2 regions of the Calothrix sp. FACHB-168 genome follow, and region 2 is predicted to be linked to the other one. Evidence: riboswitches for the same ligand, from Rfam matches in the RefSeq annotation. Region 2 holds a riboswitch; the other holds the start of a gene.
The links. Region 2 has a riboswitch for cobalamin ahead of AACW45_RS23805 (energy-coupling factor ABC transporter permease). Riboswitches for the same ligand answer to the same signal wherever they lie in the genome.

Region 1: another riboswitch for cobalamin. It lies ahead of AACW45_RS03150 (DUF1636 family protein); the one in region 2 lies ahead of AACW45_RS23805 (energy-coupling factor ABC transporter permease).

What each region holds. Positions count from the first base shown of each region.
Region 1 covers NZ_CAWPNJ010000002.1:32,018-43,980, reverse strand. The annotation lists gene AACW45_RS03155 (TonB-dependent receptor plug domain-containing protein) at 1-1,044, opposite strand, end outside; gene AACW45_RS03150 (DUF1636 family protein) at 1,266-1,676, opposite strand; cobalamin riboswitch at 2,070-2,212, opposite strand; gene AACW45_RS03145 (S8 family serine peptidase) at 2,759-5,416, shown strand; gene AACW45_RS03140 (response regulator transcription factor) at 5,885-6,598, shown strand; gene AACW45_RS03135 (sensor histidine kinase) at 6,626-8,515, shown strand; gene AACW45_RS03130 (DUF928 domain-containing protein) at 8,653-9,393, shown strand; gene AACW45_RS03125 (CHAT domain-containing protein) at 9,748-11,963, opposite strand, start outside.
Region 2 covers NZ_CAWPNJ010000041.1:132,692-144,654, reverse strand. The annotation lists gene AACW45_RS23850 (PD-(D/E)XK nuclease family protein) at 709-1,506, shown strand; gene AACW45_RS23845 (GNAT family N-acetyltransferase) at 1,601-2,245, shown strand; gene recJ (single-stranded-DNA-specific exonuclease RecJ) at 2,322-4,658, shown strand; gene AACW45_RS23835 (hypothetical protein) at 4,904-5,344, opposite strand; gene AACW45_RS23830 (tetratricopeptide repeat protein) at 5,687-6,211, shown strand; gene AACW45_RS23825 (DUF3153 domain-containing protein) at 6,295-7,218, shown strand; gene AACW45_RS23820 (alpha/beta fold hydrolase) at 7,358-8,260, opposite strand; gene AACW45_RS23815 (SufE family protein) at 8,284-8,718, opposite strand; gene AACW45_RS23810 (DUF6364 family protein) at 8,807-9,025, shown strand; cobalamin riboswitch at 9,143-9,282, shown strand; gene AACW45_RS23805 (energy-coupling factor ABC transporter permease) at 9,309-10,082, shown strand; gene AACW45_RS23800 (energy-coupling factor ABC transporter substrate-binding protein) at 10,069-10,371, shown strand; gene cbiQ (cobalt ECF transporter T component CbiQ) at 10,368-11,180, shown strand; gene AACW45_RS23790 (energy-coupling factor ABC transporter ATP-binding protein) at 11,155-11,963, shown strand, end outside.

The DNA.
Region 1 (11,963 bases), on a different contig from region 2:
TGCGCCACTGCGATTATCAAAACGAGTGTTGAGAAAATCAGCGTAAACTCTCGCTGTTAAAAGTGAATCATCGCCGCTACCTAATTTGGAGTTCCAGGTTAAATCAGTGAGAACTTGGTCTGTGTATTTCCGATTATTCTCGGTGAGAGAGTTAAAAAATCCCTGTCCAAATTGCGGGAAAGGAATCGGTACACCTCCCGGTACTCCCTGTTCTTTCCCTAAATATAGGGTGGAGAGAGTTAAAGTATTGCGTTTACCTAAATTTGCCTCTAATTTGACATTAAAGTTATTAAAGATTGCGTCATTATTCGTTCTTGTTCCCTCAAAGTTAGCTTCAGGAATACGAAAGCGATAATTATTTTGTGCTTGAGTCCGGTTGTAACCAACTACCCAAGAAATATCACCAGACTTACCACTATTTTGTATGCTTTGTTGGTTGAGTCCATAGGAACCAAGATTAACTTTGGTTTCGGTAGTAATTTGCTCTGTAGGACGACGGGTAACAATATTAATTACCCCACCTATTGCGTCTGAACCATAAAGTGTTGAACCACCTCCGGGTAATACTTCAACTCTTTCAATATTATTAGTGGTAAATTCTGACAAATCGAAACCACCACCACCTAAATTATTAATTGGTCTGCCATCCAATAATATTAATACTTGACCAGTATTAGAACCGCGAATAAATTGACCACTTAAAGCGTTTACTTCTGTCCCAACTGTACCGTCACCTAAAATACCAGGAAGAAATCGCAGTGCTTCTCTGACAGTTCTTGCACCTTGCGCTTCCATTTCTTCGCCGGTAATAACATACACCGGACGAGTGGAATCTTTGACTGTCCCTTCCCGACGAAAAGGGGAAAACACAGGTTCATTGAGGAGTTTGTCAATAACTGTGAGTTCAATATCTGGTTCTTTTTCTTCTGCTTGTGCAATTTCTGTAGCGATGATGCGGGAATTTTCCCACAGCATCCCCACGGCGATAGTCACGCTAGAGACGATAAGTTGAGTTCCCCATCTGGCAATAAGTTGATTACGCATTGGTAATTTCAGCCACCTGTATAACTAAAAAATTTTGTTGTCACTAAAGATTTGAGGTTTTTTATACAAACCCTCAGCCAGGAGGAAAATGATAATGATTATTATTATCACGCTTGTAGTGCAATTTGCAAGCTCTCAGTTTGTAGTAAGCACTTTAGTGCTGAGAGTTTTGAGGATTAAGGTAGAGGCGGGGTGAACGCGCCCCTAATACTGGTGTTGGATTAACAACAATTACGATGGAATTTTGCCCATTTACTGAGGGGTGGTATTTTGGCTAAGATGCCTCTTTTTAAAGCTTCTGGACGTTCTGACCAAGGTAGTAAACCATCTGGTTTAGTGTAGTATAGAGTGGCACATTGGAGGATGGCAGAGGCACTATCATCAACTACTAAGTTGCCAAAAAGATAGGTGAGTTTCGCTTCTGCTTGGAAGGCGATCGCACAAGCATGACTACAAGCACTCATACATTCAACGCCTTGAATGGAGAATTGATTTTGCAATTCCCAGTTTTGTGCAAGTTGTTGCAGTTGTTGTAATAGCTGCTGTCCGCCACTTTCACCAATTCGTTTGCCATCTTGCCACACACTAGCGCAGGTGGTGCAGACAAATAAAGTATGTTGTTTGTTGTTCATTAATTTTTAAGTCTTCTTGATTGAAGTGAAGAATGCAGATTCTCCAGGCTGGGGGAAGGTATCGGCGCAACGCTGGTGATTGCTGGGAATAATGTTAGGGACTGTCAGGTAAAAAATATTCCATTGCTATTGTTGACAGTTGACAGTTGACTGTTGACAGTTGACTGTTAATGACTTGAACTGATTCCCTAAATATGCGAACACGAAAGTTATGATACAAATGGGTTTTGAGACTTGTATCTATAACCTTGTGTGAGTATTGATATCTGTAGGGAAAAGTCTACAATCTCATAGAAATTTGCATTGCGTAGCGTAGGTCTGCAACTATGAGACAGCGATACTGTGTAATGAAGAATATATTAATAGCGTTATTCATCTGTACCTCGCAGATGGGAGTTGGCGATCGTTTCGGCGGGCATTCTGACTTTGAAGTATGAACTTCATTACAGCTGCGGGACAGTGCCGGATTCACACCGGGCTTTCCCCGTTACCTCTGATGGCTGTTCCCCATCAGAACCGATTTGCTGATGGTTAAATCATACCACAACATGCAAGTGCATCAAAACCGACAAAAGCTATACCTCTGTGGTTCAAATGCATGAAAACTGCTGTAACCAACTTCTAGTTCCAGTATTTTAGAGGGCATGGCAGTGCTATACCCCTACCATCTGTCGCATTCTTGTTTCAAATTGGTAAGTAGGGCGGTGCAATTAAACATAACTGGCGAGGGCTGTCATTTGTCATTTGTCATTTGTCATTGGTAAGGGTTTCTAGCCTATTTACGTTTCGTAATATAGTTTGGTTTTTTTCCACCGACTTACTTATCAATTGTTGATGCGATACCTGACAGGGTATTGCATTACTAATGACAATACAGTTTTCTGCACATTTAGATACAGGATATTGCGGGTATCGGTACTAAAAGTTGTATCTATGTTTGCAGAAAAGCTGAAGGACTAATTTATCTATTTTTTTTATTCTGTTAATTGTCGAAGATTTTCCTTGTCAAACAAATAAGTATTTGCAGAGCTTCAGGCTATTTCTCGACATAGAAATATTTCCCCAATGACAGAGACAAATTTATGACTACTTTTCCTAGCGATCCTTTATTTCCATATCAATGGTATCTATATAACTATGGTCAATCCGGCGGTACTCCTGGTATGGATCTCAATGTAGTTGATGTGTGGGATGACTATACAGGACGCGGTGTTGTTGTCGGTGTGTTTGAGGGGGGTGGTGTAGAATACAATCATCCTGATTTAGCGGCAAATTACAATACTTCTATTGACTATGATGGTGTTAGCAATGGTGGTAATCCTTACCCCCTACCTGGTGAAAGCTATCATGCTACTTCTGTTGCAGGTATTATTGGTGCGGTGGCTGGTAATGGTATTGGTGGTGTGGGTGTAGCCTATGGCTCGAATTTAGCTTCTTTCCGGTTTAATTACAGCAATGATAATAGTATGATTCGCGCGTTGCAGCGCTTACGCTATGTTGATGTCGCTAATAATAGTTGGGGTAACGACTCAACCTTTGGATTTAATTTTCTCAATCCTGGATATTCCCAAGTAGCTCAAGCTATTCAAGATGCGGCGCAGTTTGGGCGTAATGGCTTAGGAACTGCGATCGTTTTTGCTGGGGGAAATAGTAGACAAAATGGTTTAAATACTAATGACTCTAACTTGTCTAACTCCCGCTACGTCATTACTGTAGCTGCACTTGATTCTGATGGCTTGGCATCTTCATATAGCACTCCGGGTGCTTCTATTTTAGTTTCTGCCTTTGGCAGTGGGGTTCCTGGCAGTATTGTGACTACAGATCGCCAAGGATATGAAGGCGATGCTTTTGGAGACTATAACTACGGCTTTAATGGAACTTCTGCTGCTGCGCCTCAAGTTTCTGGGGTAGTTGCACTGATGCTAGAAGCCAATCGCAATTTAGGTTATCGAGATATACAAGAAATTCTTGCCTATTCTGCTCGTCAAAACGATCCTAATAATTACGGGGGTTACCCATACATTTGGCAATACAACGGCGCTAAAAATTGGAATGGTGGGGGTTTACATGTTAGCCACAATTATGGATTTGGCTTGGTAGATGCTCATGCTGCTGTGCGTTTGGCAGAAACTTGGCAAAAACAAAGTCGATTTAATAATGAGCAGAATCTTTCTTATAGTTCGAGTAATTTAGGCTGGGTAATTCCTGATAATAATAATACGGGAATTAGCAGTACATTTACTGTCAGTGGCGGTTTAGAAATTGATTTTGTAGAAGTAGAACTCAATGTCACTCATCCTTATCGCGGAGATTTGGTTGTTTCTCTGATTTCTCCTAGTGGAACTGAGAGTGTTTTGGTTTATCGACCAGGAAATCAAGAGGATGAAGGAGATAATATTGTATTTAAGCTCTCCAGTACGCAACATTGGGGAGAAAGTAGTGCTGGTAACTGGACACTGAGAATTAAGGATTTAGGGCCTACAGATAGTGGCATTCTTAATAGTTGGAAATTACATTTATATGGGGATGCAGATACAGTCAATGATACATATATCTACAATAATGAGTATGGCATCTATGGCGCAACTACACTGACTGATAGTTCTGGCATTGATACAATTAATGCGGCTGCGATTACTGCTAATACTTATTTAAATCTCAGTCCAGGTTCTACAAGTTCTCTTAATGGGACTAATTTAATTATTAGTTCCGGGACTATTATCGAAAATGCCTTTACTGGAGATGGTAATGACTGGATTATCGGTAATAATGCTGCTAATGTTATATCTTCTGGTAGGGGTGATGATATTCTTGATGGGGGCGCGGGTAATGATACTCTCAAGGGTGGTAGAGGTAACGATTCTTATCTAGTGAATAGCTCTGGAGATGTGGTGATAGAAAACCCTAATGAGGGTAGAGATTTAGTACAGTCATCTGTTACTTATACCTTGGCTGCTAATGTAGAAGATTTAACTCTCATCGGTACAGCAGCTATCAATGGCACAGGGAACAGTCTGAATAATCTTATTACTGGTAACAGTAGCAATAATAACCTCAATGGTGGGGTAGGCAACGATACTATTTATGGTGGCGCGGGGAATGATACCCTCAATGGTGGTAGTGGCACTAACACGCTTTATGGTGGTACTGGCAACGATCGCTATATTTTTAGTAGCGATGATTACATCACCATTTATGAATATGTTGGTGAAGGTGTAGATACAGTTGAATCTGCTTATAGTTTTAATTTAGGGCCAGCAGAGCTAGAAAACCTGGTTTTGACGGGTAGCGCAGCAATTAACGGCACGGGTAACAATCTGAATAACAATATTACAGGTAACAGTGCTAATAATACACTCACTGGTGGTGCTGGTAATGATATTCTCGTGGGTGCTGCGGGTAACGATACTCTGACAGGTGGCACGGGTGGCGATCGCTTTACTTTCAATTCTTCTAGCCCAGGTCTTGATAGAATTACTGATTTTAGCGTAGTTGATGATACGATAATTGTGTCGGCGGCTGGGTTTGGTGGCGGGTTAGTTGCTGGTGCGGCGATCGCGGCTAGTCAATTTGCGATCGGTTCTGCAGCGACGACAAGCAGTCACAGATTTATCTACGATCGCAATAATGGTGGTTTGTTCTTCGATCGAGATGGTACAGGAGCGATCGCTAAAATTCAATTTGCTACCCTCAATACTGGGTTGTCTTTAACTAATGCAGATATTTTCGTGACGGCTTAATGCTGGCTAAAGATTGCAGATGACAAAAGCGTGAATTACTGAAGATGTTGTGGGCGCAACCAAGATGATGGTTGTGCCTTTACTTATATACAGCATATTTCAGGTAAATGAGGTACGCGCTTCGGGGCATGGCAGTGCCAATGCCCCTACAATCAACGATTATCTGTACCTCATACCAATTTAAAAAGACAATGCGACAGATACACAAGCCTAAACCCTTATCCTGTCCGGATTCTTAATTTTGAATTTTGAATTTTGAATTTTGAATTGGTATCACCAACTTGCAATTCGCTATCCTTGATATCGTTTGCGGTACAGGTTTGCACTTTTGTGCATAGGTTAAATATCGCTCTTTGATTAAAATATGCAGATACAGCAAAATGCGGCGTTGCTGAGGTACAGATAATTTGCTGAAATAGGCTGTAACTCACGGATTTTACGTCAATTATAGAAACCTATGCCCAAAATATGCTATTTGTAAATGTGAGAGAATCTGAAATTTATGGACAGTTACCAGTGAATACACAGCTGGGTATTCTTGTTGTTGATGACCATCAATTAATTTTGACGGGTACACTGGATGTATTAAAAAGAGAGTATCCCGAAGCTAAGATTATGAAAGCGCAGACGGGAATTGAGACGCTTTCACAATTGAAATCTCATCAGCCCTTTGCGTTGATTATGATGGATTTATCGATTCCTTATCAGCCAGGGGAAACAGCAGAAATTGATACGGGAATTAAGCTGTTGCAAACTTTGCTCAAAGAATATCCAGAGCAAAATTTCATGGTGCAAACTAGTTATGTTAAAGCCTTAATCCGCATCAAACATGAAATAGATAATCATCAAGGTGGATTTGCGATCGCAGATAAGGGATTACCAGAAGCAGAAATGCTGATGCGAGTTAATTTAGCACTCCAAGGGGCGACGCACACTAAAGAAATTAAAACCGCAATTGAACTCAAACCCGAATGGTTGGAGGTGTTGCGCTTGGCTTTTGAAGAGAGTTTGATTGATAAAGCTATCTCTGAGAAAATGCATAAGTCAGAAAGAGCCGTGAGAACTTACTGGACAAAGATTCAGGATGTTTTGGGGGTATATCCTGAAGATTGCAAGCAAAGCGGCAAGAATATGCGCATTCTTACCGAAATTCGTGCCCGTGAAGCAGGTCTAATTGATTAATCAAAAGACGATTCAAGGGCAAGTAAAATGAAAAGGAGAATCTGGAATCGCATTCGCCAAGAATTTGGTTTGTGGTCGTTAGCTGCACCTCCAGGGATTATTGTATTAATAGTGATGATATTCATCCGCCTAGTTGGGGGAATGCAATCTTGGGAATGGATGCTTCTCGATACAATGTTGCGTTTGCGTCCCCAAGAACAGCCTGATGAACGTATAGTTATTGTGGGGATTGATGAAAAAGATATTGCATGGGTAAAACAATATCCGGTTCCTGATGTCAAAATTGCAGAGTTACTCAGCAAGCTGGAAACTTATCAACCCCTCGCTATTGGCTTAGATATCTTTAAAAATGTACCTGTAGAACCTGGCGCTCAACAATTAGCTCAGATATTACGCACAAATTCGCAAATTATTGGCATTGAAAAAATTTTACCACCGGGAGAAACTGCACCACCTCCAAGTCTGCCACAAGAACGGGTGGGATTTGTCGATTTACCTCACGATCAAGATGGTAAAAATCGCCGCTATTTGTTGTATACAGCCAATCCTAAAAATATTCATGAAGATAAATATTCTTTGGCTTTGCAGTTAGTTATTAAGTATTTAGATGCCAAAAAAATTAAATATCAAGAGGGAAATCATGACCCCAATACTATCATGATTCGGGATGTAGAATTACCGCGAATTCACCAGAATTTTGGTAGCTATGTTGGGGTTGATGATGGGGGATTGTATATTGTAATGAATTTTCGCAATAATCCTCAGCCTTTTACTGTAGTGTCGCTGCGTGATGTGATTTCTGGGAAGGTTGATGGCGAATTATTGCGCGATCGCATTATCTTAGTAGGCAACCGCAATCTTAGCGCAGGTGATATATTTTATACATCAGCTTTGCCAAAAGTCAAATTGAGCGGTCAAATTTATGGCATTGACTACCACGCCCATGTAATTAGTCAAATTTTGAGTACTGTAATTGATCGTCGCCCAATGTTACATACTTGGGATGATGCGGGGGAGTATACATGGATATTTATTTGGGGTTTTCTGCCCCTAGTTATCGGCAGAATTACGCAATCCGCATGGAAAAATCTGCTCAGTGTCGGGTTAGCAATATTTTGTCTGTTGAGCTTTGGCTATCTGATGTTATCGGTGTGGGGGATATGGATTCCCATTGTCCCGAATTTGCTGATATTAGTGATAAATGGGCTAGGATTGAGTGCTTTTGCGTTTTACCAACACGATCAATTCTTGCGATCGCAAATTAGCGAACGTCAAAATACTATCCAGCATACTTTTACCGTAATTCATAACGGCCCTTTGCAAACCCTCGCCTATGGTTTAAAGCATATACGAGCGCGGGATATTCCCTACGAACAATTAATTGCGCAATTTGAAAAGCTGGATAAAGAAATTCGCGAATTGGGTGAATTTCTCAAACTGGAAGCTTTAACAAAAGAAGAAATTTTACGTTTAGGTAGCGGTGTGATTTTGGAATTAAACCGCCCATTACATGATTTATTATATGAAGTATATTCTAGCACCCTAGAGCGCAATGATTTTGAATATTTTCAAACTTTAAAAGTAAAAGTCCGCAATTTTGACCCAATTGATGATAAGTATTTAAGTAGAGAAGATAAACGAGGAATATGTTTATTCCTAGAAGAGGCTTTATGTAATGTGGGTAAACATGCCCAAGGAGTAAAGCGGGTACAAGCATCGGGTATTTATAGCGAAAATACATATAAATTATCGGTGAAAGATAACGGTTGTGGAATTCAATCGAAGAGAGAAAGTAAAGGGACAAAAAATTTTAAAATTCTGGCAAAACAATTAGGGGGAGAATTTCACCGCGAGTCAATTTCCCCTCGCGGTACTCTCTGCGAATTGAGTTGGAAACTGAGCCAGAATAATTCGTAATTACATCCTATATTAAAGGTATTAGTGATTAATTTTTCAGTAATTGTAAGATTATTATTAATAATGTTTGAATATCAAGTTGAGGCTGGTAAGATTTTTACAAGTTAAAGATAGCTATAAAATCAAGAGCATTTACTATGAGTCATCAATATTTTGCGTTTTGGCGAAATAGCTACAGACTTACCAGCTTGGTTGTAGGCTGGATTTTTATCATGACTACATTACCAGCATTTGCTCAGTTTAAACCGCGCGATCGCAAACCAGCTAGCGGATATACTAGTGCGGGTGGTTCCCGTGGTTGTTCTAGTTCTAATAGCGGAATTCCCCTAACACAACTTGCGCCGCAAACATTTATTGGCAAAACTACAGCTACGCGCCCCATGTTAGCTTGGTATATGTCTAGCAATCAAAATGTGCGTTTTCGGCTGTTTGAAGTTGAGTCAAAAGACAACCCCAAAATCATTGGCACAGTTAAAGAAATACCCGCTACTGTAGGAATTAACAAACTCAAACTTCCCCTTGATTATCCTGAACTCACAATAGGTAAAACCTATTTATGGCAAATCGCTATTGACTGCGACAATGACACCATAATTAGCCATGCAGAATTTACCGTTGTCAATCCGCCAGAATTTACCAAAAAACAATTTACTAGCATTCCCGAAAGCGTCAATTATTATGCTGAACGCGAACTATGGTATGAAGCAATGGAAGAAGCAATCAAAGCGAATAATCATGGTAACTTAGGCACAATAGGCGCAAGTTTAGTCAAAGATTTGGCAGAGTCGGAAATGCTGACAGGTAACGAAGCAAACAAAGAAAATATTCAACAACGCATCGAAAATCTGCAAAAAATTGCGAGCGATCGCTCAAGATAAAATAGTTATACCTATTTAAACAAAGAATACAAGGGAGCATCCCAATTTTGACGCAATACCCTAGAAGGGTATTGCTATACCAACAAAGCCTGCCTTCGCAGGCTATCAAACTTTTAGCCTGCGTTCGTCGAAGACGTTCCCGAAGGGTAGGCAGGCTTCGTATTTCTAGCCCCACCCTTATAGGGTGAGGGCGTTTTTGCACATTTGGGATGCTCCCGAATACAATGCCTGTAGGGGCATGGCATTGCCATGCCCTCCATAATATATTTATTGTGAAAGTGATAGATTCGCGCTTAGGAGGGTTTAGCAGTACTAAACCCCTACATTGGGTGTTTTAGATATAACAAGGCAACTTTAAAGCCAATTACCGATCGCAATTGTAGCAGCCCAATAAGCCGGATGCTCATATAGGGGATTTAAACCCTGTTTTTTTGCATCAATCATTCTGATTTGGGCTGTTTGTAATGCTTGGGCAATAGTCATACCAGCATTGCGGTAGTTGGTGTAAAATGCTTTCACTAGTTCTGATGTGGATTGATCGTTGACATTCCATAAAGAAGCGATCGCACTTTTTACCCCTACTTGTAAGGCTACTCCTGCTAATCCTAGTGTAGCTCGGTCGTCGCCAACTGCGGTTTGACAGGCGGTTAATGCCAAAAGTTCGACGCTATCGGGTTTACTGTTGAGGTTGCGCAGAGCAGTTTCTAATTGACTAATGGTCAGTTTTTTGTTGTTACCTGTGACTATAAAGGTATCTTCGGGAATGATACCAAATTGCGCGTGACTGGCGATGTGAACAATTGGATATGTGCTTTTTTTGAGTGTTTGTTGAAACTTTTCCGGGACAAAATTTTCATTAACTAAAGGTTGGCTTTGCGGAAAGATATTTTGTATGGTGCTGATTTCATCGTTTACAGCAGTTAGTTTCGCAAAGGTTTTACCTTCTATTGTTGCTGTTTCGGTGACACCCAAAATTAATGCTTTTTGGAGACTGCGATCGCGTAACTTGGGCGTTGTTAGTCGTAAACTGGGAGTTGTAGCTACTGCATAGGTTTGGACTAAATATTGTTTGTTTTCTCTGTCATAAAGTGCAGCCATTGGTACGCTGCGCAAAAATCCATCCTGAATAAATACCAAAGTTGTCACTTTATTTAGTTTCAAATCCGCCGCAAAGGGGTGAATTATCCAATCATAAAGCTGTGCGGCAATTGTTGGATCGTAATTAATATCTTCTTTTCTTAATAGTCCTTGACGAAACTCAGCAATTTTTTGTTGTAGAGTAGCACTGCTAACTATTTTATCCGTACCTGGTTGATTGGGGTCTTGAATCCAGTTAAATTTGGTTGGACGATCGGGTAATTGTAATAATATGCCGGTTTTATCTTCTAAAATTATCGAACTTAAAAATGCTGTATTTTTAAAAGCTGCACTATTTTCCTGTAACAGTTCTCCTACTTGTTGAGGATTTAACCCGCTTAAAATGCAATCATTACCAAAATAATTTTGTAATTCAGCTAATTTTAAAGCATCAACAGTTTTCACTACTGCGGATAATTCATTGGCGCGCTTTTCGTCTGCTATTGCCCCAACGCCTAGTAATTCTAGCCGCGATTGTGCTAATTTCTGATATAAAGGACGAACCACATCACGAAAATCAAATTGTACATCCCGTTCGGCTGTTAACAAATCCTCGCGGATATCTTCTAGAATATCAAATGCCCGTTGATAAGCCGCGATCGCTGCTTCTGAATTATCTAGTTTATCGAAAATTCTCCCAGCTTGCCACTCCCACAAATATAAGCTATCTTTAGCGTTTAATTTATTATCTGCGGCGATGATTGCTGCTTGAGTATATTTTAAGGCTGTCTTTAGTTTGGTTTTATCTGGTGTTTTACATTCCCAATAATGTCCTAAAGCACCGTTAGCATAGGAAATTAGGCGATTATCTTGTAAATTTTCGCTCGCTAATACAGATTTTTTCAATAAATCTACCACAATTTCATCGGCTAAAAAGCGCTGAGGACAAGCAGTAAAAAGAGTAGTTCCTTGACTATCGCGCTGTAAATAAGCGAGTTCAATTCCGCCATAAACTTTAGTACTCGAATCCGGTACAGTTTTTAAAACTTGCAAAGCTGCTGTGACATTTTGATTAAATTCATCATCTTGCAAGACTTTATTTTGATGGCTTTGGGAACCCAACTGAATTAAATTTAATAATCCCCTTATTTCCCCAATAACTTGTTGGCGATCGCGGGCATTTTTTACACTTGCTTGAAAATATTCTTTGGCTTGATGATAATCGCTAATAGATTGCTGTGCTAATTCTTTTTCTTTGCTAATAATTCCGGCTTTCTTAGCAGAATCGGCTTGTAAATCTCGCAATTGAGCGCGACTATTATAAACATTACCCAAACTATTTAAAATTAAAAAATCTTCAGGAGCAATTTTTTGTCCGGCTTGTAAATATTTAATTGCTTGCTCATAATTTCCCGTCAGACGATATGCTTCACCAAGAATCCCCAAAGCTGCTACCTGCGCAATTTTATCATTATATTTACTAGCAATTTGGC
Region 2 (11,963 bases):
ATCTGAACCTATTTAACACACAAGTTACAATTCCCCAACCTCAAATTGCGTTGATTTAGTTGATGTGTTTCAATAAGCTATTCTGCTTTTAAGTTGCATAATTCATTGTGAGAGCTGTTGACAGTTAACCGTTGACAGTTAACAGCCTTGATTAGAGTTATGCAATTTAGACGCCCATTAGCTTATGACATCAGCTAAACTGATGCATTTGGGTTATGGGGATGAAAATACTGGGGGATTTGAGTTAATGAGTTTTTTAATACATCCCAGTATCATTGTTTATTAAACTGCTGACAGTGCCTTGAGGCGATTAATTGTAATTTTTATTTAGTATTCAGCAATTTTGCTTGCTTTCTTGGGGAAAAGCGAGGTAAAAATTAAAACAATACCCCTGTGTAGCGAACAGAGAATTGTTGGTGAGTATAGATAATTTTCAGGGCACTGCCGTGCCCATACATGTCAACTTAAGCTAAAAGCTATATACGGCGCGTGTTGTACAAAAACCCTCGCCCTCATCCCCTAACCCCTTCTCCCTCAGGGAGAAGGGGAATTGAATCTCTTGCTCCCCTCTCAGAGAGGGAGAGGGGCTGGGGGTGAGGGCAAAACCTTGCAACCAAGCGGGTTTCGCCTTAAGTTGACACCAATCAGCAGTGCCATGCCCTTACCCCTCATTTAGCTGAAATAAAATGTAGCTTCTAAAATAGAATAATGCTGTCAACTCCCACCCAATTATTACGTATATCCCAAGGACAACTCAATTTACTAGAACGTTGTCCCCGTCAATTTCAACATACCTATTTAGAAAACCTCAATTCTCCCGTAGATCCGCAACATGAAGAACGGCAAACTTTAGGTAGCCGCTTCCACCTGTTGATGCAGCAGCGAGAAATGGGTTTACCAATTCAGAGTTTTTTACAAGCAGATACCCAACTCCAAAGTTGGATGTCAGCCTTTGCTGCTGCTGCACCGGAAATTTTAGCACCTGCGACTGATAGCCAAACCTTCCGCGAAAGCGAACATTTTCGGACTCTGCAAGTGCAAAACTATTTGCTGACGGTTGTTTATGACTTATTAATTGCCGATAAACAAACAGCGCAAATTCTCGATTGGAAAACTTACCCCAAACCACCCCATAAAAGTAAGTTAGAAAAAAATTGGCAAACAAGGCTTTATCTCTATGTTTTGGCGGAAACTAGCGAATATTTGCCAGAAAATATTTCTATGACTTATTGGTTTGTCCAATCGGAAGGTAAACCGCAAAATATTAAATTTAATTACAATTCTGCTCAACACCAAAGAACTGCCAACGAACTGAAGGAACTATTAAACGATTTAACTTATTGGTTAGAACGTTACCAACAAAAAGAATTATTTCCCCAACTCCCACTAGGAAATAAAGCCTGTACCTATTGTCAATTTTCCACCCGATGCGATCGCACTCAAGCCAGCGAACCCGAAAGCGATTTATTGCCCAACCTTGCCAGTATAAAAGAAGTAGCATTGTGAGGAGGCAGGGGGCAGGGGGCAGGGGGCAAGAAAGACAATTGTACAGACGCGATTCATCGCGTCTCTGACAAATGACAAATGACAAATGACTATTATGACCAACATTGACGATCAAGACGCCGTTTATGTGCGTGATTTAGGAATTGATGATATCGCTGATGTTTACCATTTAGGTGAACAATTATTTACCAGCGAGTTATATCCTTATTTATATAGAACTTGGGATGAATGGGAAGTTATTGGACTTTACAATACAGATCCCGAATATTGCTTGGTGGCAGAAATTGATGGTGAATTAGCTGGATTTATTTTAGGAACTATTATTACCAAAGCTTCTTGGACTTATGGATATATTCTCTGGTTAGGAGTGAATCCCCAGTTTCAACGTAAGGGAGTTGCAGATAAGTTAGTTGATAAAGTTGTCGCCCGAATGATTGAAGATGGCGCGCGGTTTATGTTGGTAGATACAGATCCGACTAACACGCCAGCAGTTAAGTTTTTTAACCGCAAAGGCTTTGGTAATATCCGTCAACATATTTTCTTGTCGATGAATCTCAGTAAGCACCCACATTATGGCAGACTGATAGATTATGAACATCAAAAAGCTGAAAGAGCAGGTTACAGGCGATCGCGTCCTGCTGCTATTCGTAGCCGTAAACCTGAAGGATTTTCTAATGAAGTAGTCCTCAATCCCCTAGTTAATGAACCGCAGATAGATTTAATTATTAATGATGAATAGGGCATGGGGCATTGGGCATGGGAAATATATTAATTTTGAATTTTGAATTTTGAATTTTGAATTTTGAATTTAAATCATGCAGTGGACTTTAGCCGCAACTGAACAACCGCCAGAGTGGTTTATCCAAGCTGTGAAAAAGTATACTCCGGCATCAAGTGGATTGTATGCAGCACAATTATTATGGCAACGGGGTATAAAAGATAAATCGCAATTAGAAGGGTTTGTTAACTATAAAGCTTATCAACCAGCTAGCCCCTTTGAATTTGGGGAAGAAATGCATTTAGCTGTTTCTCGGTTGAAATTAGCCCGGAATGCTGGTGAAAAAGTGGCTATTTGGGGTGATTTTGATGCTGATGGAATTACCTCTACTTCTGTGCTTTGGGATGGGTTAGGGCAATTTTTCGCGCAAAATTCCCAGTTAAGTTACTACATTCCCAATCGCCTCAAGGAATCCCACGGACTCAATAATGCGGGTATTGATAATTTAGAACAACAAGGTTGTACTTTAATTGTCACCTGCGATACAGGCAGTACAAATATTGATGAAATTATTTATGCCCGAAAATTAGGTATTGATGTCATCGTTACCGATCATCACACTTTACCAGCAGAACGCCCGCCAGTTATTGCAATTATTAACCCCCGCAATTTACCTCAGGAACATCGTCTATATAATCTTTCTGGGGTGGCGGTAGCTTACAAGCTGGTAGAAGCATTTTATCAAAGTTTGCCTGATGTCCCACAACAGCCTTTAGAAGATTTATTAGATTTAGTAGCGGTAGGGTTAATTGCTGATTTAGTACAGTTAAGCGGTGATTGTCGCTATTTAGCTCAGTTAGGAATTCAACGTTTACAAGAAGATTTTAAACAACCGCCCACAGCGAGACGACGCCCAGGTGTGGGGAGATTATTAGAATTGTGTCAGAAAAGTGGCGATCGCCCTACAGATATTTCCTTTGGTTTGGGGCCGCGCATTAACGCTGTGAGTCGGATACAAGGCGATGCGAGATTTTGCGTGGAATTACTCACAAGCCGCGATATCAAACGATGTAGCGAACTCGCAGAAGACACAGAATTAGCCAACGCCCGCCGTAAGTCTTTACAGAAAGACGTACAAAATCAAGTAGCACAAAAGCTGAGTCAATTAGATTTATCTACCACAAGTGCGATCGTTTTAGCAGATGCCCAATGGCCTGTCGGCGTACTGGGTTTAGTCGCCGGACAAGTAGCTCAGGAAACAGGCAAACCCACAATTTTATTAAGTACAGAAGTCCCCCCAGAAGATGAAACAGCAACTATCCCCCAGCCTCTCGCCCGTGGTTCCGCCCGTTCCATCAATTCTGTTGATTTATACCAACTAGTAAAAGACCAAGCACATTTATTACATCGGTTTGGCGGACATCCCTTTGCGGCTGGGTTGAGTATGGTAGTGGAAAATATTCCGTTATTTTCCCAAGCGATTAACCAAAGGTTACGCCAATCATTAGGAGGTAAAACTCTCACGGCGACAATTCAAGCAGATATCACCGTCACCGTTGCAGATTTAGGCAAAGATTTATTTTTAGAATTGAAAATATTAGAACCTTGCGGAATGGGTAACCCTGTTCCTAAATTGTTGATTAAAAATTGCTGGTTTGAAAATGCTTGGCATCGCAATCAACAGGATGCGCAAGGGAAAAAAGTACAATATATTAAAACCGAGTTTGATATCCGGGATGATTCCACCAGAAACGCTTTTCCGGGGATTTGGTGGGGACATTACAAAGACGAATTACCCATAGGTAGGTGTGATTGTATAGCCGAGTTGGACTATAACACTTTTAAGAAACGCTATGAAATTCGGTTAATTGCTGTGCGTCCGAGTGTTGATTCTGTATTTACCACTCACAACTCAGATTTAATATTAGACTGGCGCAATCAAGAAAAATCAGAATTAAGTAATCAGCAACCAACCGTAGTTGTGGCAGAATGTCCGACAAGCTGGGATGATTTACGCGCTTGGTGGAAGCGATGTCTTTATAATAATCAACAATTAGCGATCGCATGGAATAAACCCAATCAACAATCACCTAACGAAATTTGGCTGACTCTAGTGGGAATTGCTAAATATCTCAATCGCACTAATCAACTAGTTACCCGCGTGCAACTTTTAGGAAAACTTGGTATTGGCGACCAAACTTTATTATTGGGACTTAAGGCTTTAAGATATTTAGGGTTTACAGTACAGCGCCAAGACCGTTATTTACACATTAGTCAAGAGGTGAAAAATACGGCGAATGGGGGAACCCCACCTACACAGGCTGATGCGGCGATTGCTAAATTTTTAGCAGCTGTGCGTGAGGAACAATTTCAACGAGCGTATTTTGCAGAAGTACCCTTATCTACCATTGTGACGATGGTTAATAGTCAGTAGTGTTGGTAATAGATATAAAATTTAATTGTATTGAACCGCCAAGACGCCAAGGACGCCAAGATAGTTAAGATTAGCAGAGTGTGTCTAAGTTTTTTTAATCTCTTATCTCTGTGTTCTCTGTCTTGAAAAGTTCTGATCAGAGGAAACCTCCGCTCAGACTTTTCGCTGCGTCTCTGTGGTTCAATTAATTCCTTTTTAACCGCAGAGAACGCAGAGGCGCAGAGGAAAAACCAGATTTGACAAATTTAACGCGGGTATAACAAAATGGAGCGCGATCGCCCTCTAAATTGCCGATAATTTGGTTGATAATCAGGACGCTGATCGAATACAGGATTTCTCAACGGCTGGTTACGAAACATCGGATGCACCATATTCGGATAGGTGACACTAGGATTGATAATAGTTTGCGGGTAGGGAGGATAGGAATAAATGGTAGTTCTACGATAGTTATCGTCACCGCGACGGCGATAATAATTACCTCTGTTACCAGGGTGCTTATATACCCGATTTATAGGTATAGGAGTTACTATCGAGTTACCGTAATCATACGAACTTACCCCTGGTTGTGTATCGCCATAAATAATAATCACCGATTGGGCAGAAGCTGGGGCAATTGCAGCGCCCAACAATGCTAGCGTTGCACCTGCGCCTAACCAAGTCTTTTGCCAATTCTTGCTATTATGCATATTTTTATACCTCAAAAATTTGATAAACAAGAATTTTTAATTACACTTTTTACTACACTTACTGGAAAAAATTCCTCTACCAGCATTTTTGACATAATTCTTGAAACTGACGGGAAACTTCATCCTCTTGTAGCTAGATAGGAATAGTCGCCCCGTAAAATCTTTTATATTCCCCACACTCAAAAATTTTATCCCCTCATGGGTAGAGTTTTTTATACCCATGCCCAATGCCCAATGCCCACTCGCCCTGAGCGAAGCCGAAGGGATGCCCCATACCCAATTTCCCAAAAACTGCTCGCATTGGCACAATAAATTAAGGCAGTAATGATTTGTGTGTAGAACGTGAATACTGAAAGTTTAGAAATTGCTAAATCTCACTACCAAGTTGGAAGAGTTGCTTTTGAAAACGGGCAATATCGAGAAGCTGTAGAGAATCTAGAGAAAGCTAGCGCCCTTGTGTCTCGTAATACTAAGCTTGGGGGTGAAGTAGATATTTGGTTAGTAACAGCTTATGAAGCGGCTGGGAGAGGTGAAGATGCGATCGCACTTTGTGAAAAACTCAAGCGTCATCCCTACTTAGAAATTAACAAACAAGCTCGGCATTTACTTTACATCTTAAAAGCACCAAAGCTGAAAAGACCGAGTGAATGGATGACGGAAATTCCTGACTTGGGTAAATTACCAGATAATGACACCCAAACTCGTGTCACGCTCAAACCTCGCTCAACTTCTAATACTAATAAAAAATCTCCAGAACCGGAATTTGTCGATCTCAGTCAGGTCAATACACAGGATAATCGCTTTATCTGGTTAGGGTTAATTGTGATCGGATTCATCCTTTCTTACTTGGTTTGGTTGAGTTTTTAAGAAAAACTTTCTTTACATCAACCCTAGCAAAGGTTACAAGTAAAGATTGGTTAAATATTCGCGCTTTTCGGAGATTTATAGTCATGAATTGGTTGTATTTAAGAAAGATTTTGGCAAGGTTAATTAGACCGTTAAGTTTTGTATGGCAAAAGCAAGAATTATTTACAAAAACTGCTACTTACAAGTCGAATAACCGTAATTTTCCTAAGCAACGCAACAGTCGGAACGGCAAAATTCCTAAACCGATTTTATGGTTTGTCTTATTAACATCTTTGCTGTTAACTGGTTGCGTAAAGTATGACGTAGGCGTAAATTTTGACCACTCCAATCATGGCGAATTTGTGCAGCACATTAAACTAGGGGAAAGACTGACTAGTTTTAGCGGCGACTATGTATATGAATGGTTGGATAGCATAGAACGTCGGGCGCGGAAATTAGAAGGAAAAAGCAGTAGGATTTCTCAAGAAGAAATAATTGTCTCAATTCCCTTTAATAATGGGCAGGAATTACAAGAAAAGTTCAACAATTTTTTTAATTCCCACGTTAATCAAAAGGCTGAACCTGGAGAAAATGAAGCAAATTCAGAATTACCAAAAATTGAATCTAACTTGCTCATAGAAGAAAACAACTTTTTACTATTAGTCAGGAATCGCTTAATTTATGATTTGGATTTGCGATCGCTCTCGTTAATCGCCAGCAATGGTAATGTTTTATCAAATACGGGTTCAATTCTCGATTTGGATTTTAGCTTAACAACTCCCTTCGGAGCGAAAAATTTAGCGATCGCGGAAAACGCCATTGAGCCAGAAAAAATCAACAATCAACTCGTCTGGAAGCTAAAAACCGGGGAATTAAACCATATAGAAGTACTATTCTGGCTTCCTAGTCCGATAGGTATTGGTGCGTTGCTTATAGCCTTGTTTGTTTGGGGTGGCTTGTATCTCAGATATACATTTATGCCAGATCCCAGACTACAATTAGCAGCAAAAGCTACTGTTACAGAATAGTTGAGTTTAGCTGTCAATGGTCAATAGTCAATAGTCAATAGTCAATGGTCAATGGTTAATGGTTAATGGTTAATGGTCAATGCTCAACTAACTATATCTTGGACTCTTGACTGTTGACTCTTGACTGTTGACTCTTAAATTAGATTAAAAAAGGTGAGACAGCTTCGAGAACTTCTGCGGGGTATTCTTCATGAAGTCCCAAGGAACCAGGAAGAACAACGCTGCGCACTCCAGGTAAAGCCGCGATCGCTTCCATTTCGGCTTTGGATTTTGGCGGACTCGATTCTGCAATGACAATCATTAGTGGTACAGATAGGGATTTCACTAATGCCAGAAAATCAGATTGTTCGTGTACCGCATCAATATTACCAGTGACAAAAGCCGCAGAAGCAAATCGCGCTCCTGGTTTTTGGGTAGTTTGCCATTTCTTGTCCATAAAACTGGGTGTTAACCTAGCCGCATCTACAAACACATGGCGACGGTACATCCAATTTAAGAAAGATGGTAGGGTATTGAGTTTGTAGAGAATTTGACCCACAATAGGCGATCGCACTAATCCTCTCACTATACCCGCAATTTGCGAACTTGCGCCCATTGTAGGTAAAGGCCCCCGCCATGTGGGAGCCGTTAAGACAATTTTGTGAAAACTAGCAGGTTGTTTAACAGCTAATTGCAAAACGTAACTAGCCGCATGACCGGCTGCTATGACGTTAATTGCTGTATTAAACACAGAGTTAACAAAATCTGCTAAAAATTGCTGATATATCTCAGGACGGTAATCTAAACTCAGTCGCGAAGATTCGCCAAAACCAGGCCAATCTACAGCGACGACTTGAAAATGTGGCGCTAGTAACCTCGCCAATTCGCCCATTTCTTCACGGGTGGACACGCTACTAAAAGCAGGGAGTAGTAATAAGGGAGAACCATGACCAAGGGTTTCGTATACTACCTTTAATGGTTTATTTTCCCAATTCCAGACAAATTCTTTAACTACTCCACCAAAGCCAACAGCGCTCTCAGTTGATAATAAATTGGTAGACATGAGTTTTTACTCGGCACTCACTACTACTGTTCTAATTTACATTCCAACGCTTTTTTCTGCATAGTTTTAAAAATGTTATAAAAACCGTTAGCGCGGGAAGGTGTCAGACTAACATTTAAACCAGTAGCTTGGATAAAATCTGGTGCGAGTTGGACAATTTCTGTAGGCGACGAACCATTTAAACCTTCAATTAACAGCGCTACCAATCCCTTAGTTAACTGCGAATCCGAATCGCCTTGAAATTTCACCTTTCCATCATCCAAGCTGGCGGTGACATAAACCTGAGATACGCAACCAGGGACTTTATTTTCGGGTGTCTTGTCAGCTTCCGGGAATTCTGGGAGTTTTTGCGCGTACCAAATCAATTGTTCGTAGCGCCGCTTCGGATCGGTAGCACGTTGAAAGCGCTGAACAATCTTAGCTAAAGCAGGTGGTAAAGAGTCTGTAGAAGAAGACATAACAGGACTGGCAAATAAATCGGTCTTCCCTTGAGTGTAATTTATCTAGAGTGCGATCGCGTTTGTTATGAGCATTTCCCTTTTCCTTATGAAACAAGAGTACGATTTCTCTCAGTCTGTTAAGAATCCATACATTAAAAAGCTGAAAAAGCAGGTAACAATTCGGCTTGAAGAAGATGTGGTTGATTATTTCAAAGCTCTAGCTGAAGAAACTGGTATTTCCTATCAAAGTCTCATCAATCTTTATTTACAAGATTGTGTAAAATCCCAGCGTAAGCCGTCATTAGAGTGGGTGAGTAAAGTTTAGTAAAGCATTGAGCATTTCCCGAAGCTTACCTATTGGGATTTGCAAGTAAAGATTTATTGTTGAATTTCTCTCATGTCAAAAAACTCTCATCAATAATCAGGTTTTTTTGACAACGGTGATATAGTTACTCTAATCGGTTCTGATGGGTGTCAGCCATCGGACGCAAGGGGGAAAGTCCGGTGAAAATCCGGCGCTGTCCCGCAACTGTGAACCCGAAATAGGTGAGTCAGGATGCCCGCCGGTTAGAATCAATTCGTTTACATAGATCTGCGAGGTACAGATTATGAACAGAAAACAGGCGTTAGTTAGTCTAACCCTGATGGTAGTTATCAGTTTTTATCTGGTAGTTGGTTTACCCAAACCCGCATACGCCATGCACATTATGGAAGGTTTTTTACCAGTGCAGTGGGCAGTTTTTTGGTGGGTTGTGGCATTACCGTTTTTTATCTTTGGATTGCGTAGTTTGACTCGCATTACCCAAGCTAACCCGCAATTAAAACTATTACTAGCCTTGGCTGGTGCTTTTGCTTTTGTGCTGTCGGCTTTAAAAATTCCTTCCGTCACGGGTAGCTGTTCTCATCCTACGGGTACGGGGTTAGGTGCGGTGCTGTTTGGCCCCCTTGCTATGTCGGTTTTGGGTAGCTTAGTATTGTTGTTTCAAGCTTTGTTACTGGCACATGGCGGCTTGACAACATTGGGTGCAAATGCTTTTTCGATGGCGATCGCCGGGCCATTTGCCGCTTACTGGATATATAATTTAACAATTAAGTTTGGTGCTAAAGATAAAATCGCTCTATTTTTAGCAGCTGCGATCGCAGATTTACTCACCTACATTATCACTTCTATCCAACTTGCCCTAGCTTTTCCTGCACCGGTTGGCGGCTTCATCGCTTCATTTACCAAGTTCGCCGGCATTTTTGCCATCACGCAAGTTCCCTTAGCAATTAGTGAAGGATTGCTAACAGTATTGGTGTGGAACTGGCTGCAATCTTATAATCCTCAAGAATTGGAACTATTACAATTAATCAAACGGGGAAATGGCAATGAATCAGTCTAAAAAAGGGTTAAGTAATTGGCTGTTGGTAGTAGCTGTATTAGCCTTAGCAATTGCACCCTTAATCTTTGTCCGTGGTGGTGAATTTAGTGGTGCTGATGGTGAAGCTGAAAAAGTAATTAGTGAAATCCAACCTGAATATAAACCCTGGTTTCAATCATTGTTTGAACCCGCTAGTAAAGAAATAGAAAGTCTATTATTTGCCTCACAAGCAGCTTTGGGTGCTGGAGTTGTTGGTTATGCAATTGGTTTATATAAAGGACGTTCCCAACAACAAAAGCCTGAAGAATGAGCCTGCAAATAGATACTTTAGCTTATACTAACCGACTGCGCAGCCTGCCACCAGAACATAAACTGATTTTTGCATTTACTACCCTGGCTATTTCCCTCGCCAGCCATTCATTAGTACAAATTTTAATAGTAATTTGGCTGAGTATTTGGATAGTGATTTATGCCAAAATTCCGGCTGGTGTTTATTTTCGGTTATTCATGTTCACCATAGTTTTTTGTTTGACAAGTTTACCAGCCCTCATAGTAAATGGAGTGGCGCTTTCTAATTTGCAAAGCGTCAAATTAGATGCTTGGTATGGACTAACTATCGGAAACTTCTATATTTATATCAGTCATAGTGGCACGATTCAAGCATGGGGAATTTTCACTAGAGCATTAGCTTCTGTTTCTTGCTTATATTTTCTCATGCTAACTGTCCCTTTCATCGAAATATTACGAACTCTCCGATACTTAAAATTTCCAGTGCTTTTAACCGATTTATTATTACTCATGTATCGGTTTATTTTTATTCTATTGAACACAGCCAATGAATTGTGGATAGCACAAAATTCTCGTGGTGGCTATGGCAATCTGGCTATCGGGATGAAAAGTTTAGCAATACTCATCGGACAACTACTACAGCGAACCTTACAACGATACAGTCAGTTTTCTCTCGGATTGGAAGCACGGGGTTTTGTGAGTGAATTTCGAGTTTGGCATCCCCATCGCTATCGTCCTCAACTACGGTATATTATCGAAGCTATTTTTGGTTGTTTATTATTAATAGGATTAGATTTTTGGCGAAATGCAGGAATATTTACTCGAATTTGAGCAGGTATATTACACTTATTCTGGGGCACAACAATCAGCTTTGAATGGTGTAAGCTTAAAAATTCCCTTAGGTAAAAGATGTGCCTTAATTGGTCAGAATGGTTGTGGAAAAACCACATTATTCTTATTAGCTAATGGTTTATATAAACCTAATTCGGGGATTGTCCGTTGGCGTGGTGAGCCATTAAATTATAATCGAAATTATCTGCAAAAATTAAGACAAAAAGTGGGATTGATCTTTCAAGATCCAGAACAACAACTAGTTGCTTCTACTGTGGAAGAAGATATATCTTACGGTTTGTGTAATTTGGGGTTGCCAGTATCGGAAATTCAACAGCGAGTAGAGCAAGCATTAATTGAATTTGAACTTACTAATTTAGCCGAAAGACCAGTACATCATCTGAGTTTAGGACAAAAGAAGCGAGTTTCTATAGCAGATGTCATGGTACTAAAACCCGAACTGTTAGTATTAGATGAGCCTACTGCCTATTTAGATGTTAAACATACTCGTAATTTGATAGCAACTCTCAAAAAAATTCAGCGAGACGGAACTACTTTAATCATGGCTACTCATGATTTAGATTTAGTTTATCGGTGGGCAGATTGGGTGTTTGTCATGGATAAAGGACAACTGATGTTAGAAGGTAAACCCCAAGATGTATTTAGCCAGCGCACAGTTTTAGAAGAGTTAGAATTGGGCGTACCATTAATATATGAGATGTTATCTGATGGATTATCTGGTGAATCAGGATTAGTTAGAGAAAGAGTGCAACAACGAATATT